DNA from 2 places in the Pedobacter sp. P26 genome. Region 1 is predicted to be linked to the other one. Evidence: riboswitches for the same ligand, from Rfam matches in the RefSeq annotation. Region 1 holds a riboswitch; the other holds the start of a gene.
The links. A riboswitch is a leader RNA that binds a small molecule or an ion and turns the genes downstream of it on or off. The one in region 1 is predicted to bind S-adenosylmethionine.
Positions count from the first base shown of each region.

Region 2: another riboswitch for S-adenosylmethionine. It lies ahead of ACQ86H_RS19645 (peroxiredoxin family protein); the one in region 1 lies ahead of ACQ86H_RS12810 (SusC/RagA family TonB-linked outer membrane protein).

Region 1 covers NZ_CP192574.1:2,754,136-2,757,340, reverse strand. Annotated here, with positions in the region: gene ACQ86H_RS12810 (SusC/RagA family TonB-linked outer membrane protein) at 1-1,957, opposite strand, end outside; SAM riboswitch class I at 2,278-2,384, opposite strand; gene ACQ86H_RS12805 (hypothetical protein) at 2,522-2,674, shown strand; gene ACQ86H_RS12800 (peroxiredoxin family protein) at 2,908-3,205, shown strand, end outside.
Region 2 covers NZ_CP192574.1:4,229,180-4,232,384, forward strand. Annotated here, with positions in the region: gene ACQ86H_RS19640 (peroxiredoxin family protein) at 1-729, opposite strand, end outside; gene ACQ86H_RS19645 (peroxiredoxin family protein) at 807-1,952, opposite strand; SAM riboswitch class I at 2,114-2,211, opposite strand.

The DNA of each region.
Region 1 (3,205 bases):
GTATTTTCAAATAATTAAGTGCTTCACTTTTAATGTCAAATGCTTCGGTTGCTACAAAGCTTCCGTTAAATGACGGGTAAAAATAAGACCTGTTCTGCGCAGGCAAAGTAGACGACCAATCGTTACGTGCCGTGATGTTGGCGAAAAGGTAATTTCTGAAACCGATCTGACCTGATGCATAAACGCTATATGATTTTAAACGCGATAAATTATTGGATGAAATCAAGGGATCACGAGAGTTTTTAAGGGTATAAAGTCCGGCGATGGCCAGTTTAGGTGCACTTTGATCATTCTGCTCAATATATTGCCTGCGGATGTTACCGCCACCCAATAATTCTAAGCTAAAATCATCGTTTAACTGTTTGTTAAAGTTTAAGGTTGCGTCGGTATTATTCTCGCTTACCGTAAAGGCACTTTCGGTGTAAGATCCAAAAGGTGTTCCGTTCGTACCATAAGCGATTCTAACTTTACGCCTATCGTTGTAATAATCCGTACCCGATCTGAAATTGAAATCAAGGCCATCAATAATTTTATAATTAAGGGCTAAACTACCTATAATCCGACTGCGGTTCTGCGAAACTGTATTTTCGTAAGCTACCCAATATGGATTGCTGTAATAGCTATTATTCCAGTTAAACGTTTTTCCATTTTCATCCAAATAGTTTTTTAGCTGGTTAATATCAACCTGACGGCCGAACCAGGTAAACTGCAACATGGTACTGGTTGATCTTGATCCACCCGTTCCTGGTAAATTATCAGAATTAAGTTTGCTGTAATTTGCGTTTGCGGTTAAAGTTAATTTAGGTGTTACTTTTACTGTGGTATTCAATACAAACGAATTTTTGCCCTGTCCGGAGTTTGGTACTATACCTACTTGTTTCAGGTTATTGTACGATAATCGGAAGTCGTATTTTTCGCCAGCATCTGCAACAGATACCCCATTATTTAAGGAATATCCCGTTTGAAAGAAATCGCGTACGTTATCCGGATGGGCTACAAACGGAACAGGCACCCCTTTGGAATAAAACTGCGGAATTAACCTACCATCCAGTTTTGGTCCCCAGCTCTCATCTACCCCATCATTAATACCTTTACCAGCGCCATCCACATAACTGAACTTACCTTCTGATCCCTGACCAAAAGCATTTTGATAAACCGGCAGGGTGAGCAAAGTTTCTAGAACCGCGTTTGAATTAATGGCAATGCCCAATCCTTTTTTCGATTTACCTGTTTTGGTTTTAATGAGGATCACCCCTGCTGCAGCCCTCGAGCCATATAATGCAGCTGCATTTGGTCCTTTTAGGACGCTCATCGATTCGATGTCCTCCGGATTGATATCTGAAATGGTATTGGCGTAATCCCTGGCCCCAGCCGAATTCAACTGCGAGTTATCTACCGGAATTCCATCAACCACAAATAAAGGCTGGTTATTTCCGGCTATAGATGTTTCTCCTCTGATGACTACGCGAGATGATCCCATACTCCCCTGACTGTTCGTTACCCTAACCCCAGCTATTTTTCCAGCCAATGCATTTACCAGGTTAGATTCTTTAGCTTCGGCTACACGGTCTCCTTTCAATTCCTGAACGGCATAACCCAAAGATTTTTTCTCCCTTGAAATACCAAGAGCCGTTACTACCACTTCGTCAAGCGCATTATCGCTGGGTTGAAGAATGACCGAAATTGGGCCAGCATTTTTGTTGATTTGTATTTCCTGAGTTTTGAAGCCAATGTATGAAAATACTAAAATGGCTTGATCAGGCGCACTGATAGAAAAAACGCCCTTACCATCAGAAATAGTGGTTTGTTTGGTTTCTTTGATAAGAATAGAAACGCCTGGCAGTGTTTCGCCATCCGCCGATTTTACCGTTCCGGTAATGGTGACATTTTGAGCAAATACCTGCTGCGTAATAAAGAGCAGTAAGATGAGTGGTATTGATTTAAAAAGTTTGATCATGTGTATGTTTAAAAATTAGTTAAAAGATAAAAATCTGGGCAAAACGACTCCTAAACAGTTAATAAACGTGTTTTATTAAAAATAAAATGGAGTGGTTAGATCAAATGGGCCTGTTAAAACGGAGCAATTTTAACAGGGCGTGCGCATTCGGAAATATGCATTAGGGTTTGCATCAATGGATTTTAACTCGTCTGTTTTTTTCATTTCAATGATTTTCTATAAAACATATTTACTTATCAAAAGCAGCGTCAGGGCAAAAAAATAGCACCCCTTAAATCAGAAGTGCTCCATATATTTTGATAAGGATAATGCAAACAACTGACTTAACTACCCCAGATTCATCAGGGATGGAATTAGCACCATTTCTATAAATTAGATGGTTGCTAAGGCTTCACAGGGCCATTCCCTCCGCCTTTCTTGATAAGTATTTTAAAATAACTGGGGCAAAGGTATAATTAATTCCATTTATCCTATAGTTTTTATAGATTTTTAATGAAATATTTTTTATTTGGTTATTCCGCCCGTATATTTGTCGACTAATTTAGTCGATTAACACACGTCCTGATGAACCTAAAATCCATATTTACCGCCATACTGGCCATATCAACCTCTTTAACCTTTGCGCAACAACAGGCTGTATTGGCCAATCGCCAACAAGCAACAATCAAAGAAAAAAAGCAAAAGCATTTGTTGCGCTGGGCCATTGGCGTGGTATAGCGAAAGTAAAGGAAGGATTAGAAATCCCTTTTAATTTCGAAATCAACGAAAAAAGCGGTCAACAGAAATTATATTTCCGCAATGCCGAAGAAAGTTTCGAAGGTGGTCGGGTAAAACAAACTGCCGATTCACTTTTTGTCAAACTGGATCAGTTTGATAACGAACTTGCATTTGCTATAGTTGGTGATCAACTAACCGGCGCATTAAGAAAACAGGATAAAACTGGCAAACCTTTGATAATTATTGCCGAGCGAAAAAATTATCGTTTCAAAACTGATAAACCTGCCACAGCAGACTATTCTGGAAGTTATGATGTGGTTTTTACATCGACAAATGGTAAGGAAGAAAAAACAGTAGGTTTATTTAAGCAAACAGGAAACAAACTTACCGGCACATTTTTACGTGTAACCGGCGATTCTCGTTATCTTGAAGGCGTGGTAGAAGGCAATGAATTCCAGCTTTCGAGTTTCATCGGCTCCTCTCCTTCTTACTATAAAGGCACCTTTCAGCCAGACGGTACTTTAAGTGGTG
Region 2 (3,205 bases), 1.5 Mb from region 1:
ACCGGTAAACTTTAAGTTATCGTAAATGCCCTGGCTAATTTCGCCTGAAAGTGTGCCGTCTTCATTAATGGTGCCCCTATAAATTTTAGGACTTGGTCCGCTAAAACCAGAAAGTACAAACTGATTTCCCTGTACGGTACCTTCCAGCTCACGGCTATCGCCAGTTACCTGCATAATTACACCAGTAAGTTTATTTCCTTCTTGTTTTAATATGGCAACTTTGTTTGGAACGGCTTCTTTGGAAAAACCCTTAAACTCCCATTTACCAGTTAAGTTGGCAACAGGCGCAACATCTTTTCCCGGCTCAACAAAACGATAAGATTTACCTTGCTCTGCAGTAAAGGGCAAAGCATTGCCCTGCAAACCCGGCACCAGGCTTCTATATTCACCAGATATCCGGCCATCGCTTTCTATTTTGGCCACCAAAGCTGCATCGTAAGTATTCATTTTGATAAAGAGTGAATCCTGCCCCAAATATTTGATGTGGAAATCGTCTCTCCGTGTGCCGTTTAGCAGTGTAAAGGTGGCATGCGCTGCATCTTTACCTTTCAGTTCGAAATTAAAAGGCACTTCTGTTTCGGCAACTTTAAAAACACCACGCCAAATTCCTTCTTTTATAAATTTTTTGGTCGTTTTTGGCTCTTCATTTACCTTATCTACAGCAAAGGCTGTTGTAGAAATGAGCGATACCAGAACCAGCGCCTGCATTTTAGCCATGTAGTTTTTCATATTATAAAGTTTTAAGTGTAGGTTAAAATATGGGATGCAATACGATGCAGCCCCATATTTAGTTTAGTTGGTTTGGTTTATTTACTTTTTAGTGTTTCTGCTGAAGCCAGTTTTTCGGGTACAGGTTCTGCGATCAGCTCGTCGAGCACTTTATTGAATTTGGTTTCGTAATCGTTAAAATATTTTCCAGTTACCGTTCCGGTGTAACCAGTATAAATTTCCCTTACATTGCCTTTTCTATCGATAATGATGGTTGTTGGAAAAGCAATGAATTTATTTAGCGCAGGTAGTTTTTCGGCCACTACTCTTTTATCGGCAATGCCACCAAACAGGATATCGTAAGTGATGCCATATTTCTCTTTCAGTTTGCCTAAAGTGTATTTGGCATATTCAAGATCATCTTTTTGCTCGAAACCAATTGCAATGGCTTCTACCCCGCGTTTTTGGTTCTTTTTAAACCATGGCGAAAGAAAAACAGTTTGATCGGTGCAGTTAGGACACCAGGTACCGATCGTCTCAATAATTACGACCTTACCTTTATATTTATCGTCGGTTAAGGAAACATTTTTTCCTGTTAAATCTGGAAAGGTAAAATCAAGTTTTTTATAACCTTCTTTAAGAAAAGTAAGTTTGTAAGGATCAGGAAGCTCGGCATTTTCGTTGCGCTGGCCATCAAATTTCAGGTTTTTATATATCCCAAAGCCCTGCTCTCCGGTAATGCTATTATCGTCATTTATTTTTCCTTTCACAATAAAAGGACTTGGTCCGGTAAAACCAGATAATTCAAATTCATCGCCCTGTACGGTGCCTTCCAGTTCCCTGGTATCGCCATTTTTTCCATGCTCTGCCACAAAAGGAAGTGAATTACCCCTGAAACCAGGTACCAGGCTGCGGTATTCACCTGATAATGTTCCATCGGTTTCTATTTTTGCCACCAAAGCAGCATCGTAAGTATTCATTTTTACATAGATGGAATCGTCACCACGCCTCTCTACATGGAAATCATCACGTCTGGAACCATTAATTAAGGTTAAGATACCCGTTTGAGGGCTTTTACCTTTCAATTCGAAATTAAAGGGCACTTTTGATTCGCTTACACTAAACTCACCCCTCCAAATCCCTTCTTTTGGGAATGGTTTTGCCACCCTGGCAGATGCAATACCTCCCAATAACAGGACTGAGGTGGTTAAGCATGCAATTCTTGAGGAAATTTTCATTTTCATAATCATCATTATTAGTTAAACACTATCGTTTTAGAGTTTTTAATAACAAGGCATAATTTTTCCCACAGAAAACCATATAGCATGGATACAGGCTGTTTAAGCAACTGTTATGCTTTTAATGAAATCCCTAACAGGAAACGTGAGTTTACTTGTTATTGGTTAATTTATAATCTATTGCTAGATCAGTTTGAGCACTTTTTCCTATGGAAAGTTGCTAGAAGTTCAACGAGTACTGACTCTCCCTTCTTCTGTATAAATCAACTAATTAATGGTGGTGAATTAATTAGAGTAATAACCTAAACTAGTGGTGGTGATTAGTTAGGCGGTTCCTGATACCCCGGCAACTTATTGACTGAAATACATGACCACCATAATATTCTATCAAAAGGCCCCGGGGTACCAGGATTTTTAAATAAGAATATCTGAATGAAAACCTTTATCAGGTGATCTGTATCTTAGCTTATATTAGCGGCAACAGCAGTTATATTGATCTGAATAATTGATCAGAAAATATGGCTGAGGTTGTCTGCGGAGTTTCATATTGAACGTAAATTTGCTAGTGAACTATTATATTTTTTTGTAAAAGTATAAACTTTGATTAATTTAAACAATTATTCCTATAGATTTTATAGACTTTATCTGTAAATAATTGATTTACAGATATATAATTTGCAATCATTAATTTAGGCAGGGCGTTTGTTATTCTGAATGCAGTGAAGAACCCGGAGGCTCTGCGAAGCAAATCTTTAATTATTAAGAATACTAAAGTCAACTGTAAGATCCGTCGTTGCACTCAGGATGACAAATTGCGAGCGATTGTGTTTTATCGTCAACCTGTCCCATCTTCCATTTTTTACCACAGAGATCATAAAGAGAAAAACACGAAGAGCATGGAGCCTTTTCATTCCATCATTCATTTTACATTTTCCACCCTTTACCATAAAGGGCACTAAGGGAAGGCGCAAAGCTGCTATCATTCTGAACGCAGTGAAGAACCCAGAAGGCTCTGCGAAGCAAATCTTTAATTATTAAGAATACTAAAGTCAACTGTAAGATCCGTCGTTGCACTCAGGATGACAAATTGCGAGCGATTGTGTTTTATTGTCAACCTGTCCCATCTTCCATTTTTTACCACAGAGGTCATAAAGAGAAAAACACGAAGAGCATGGAGCCTTTTCATTCCATCATTCATTTTACATTTTCCACCCTTTACGATAAAGGGCACTAAGGGAAGGCGCAAAGCTGCTGTCATT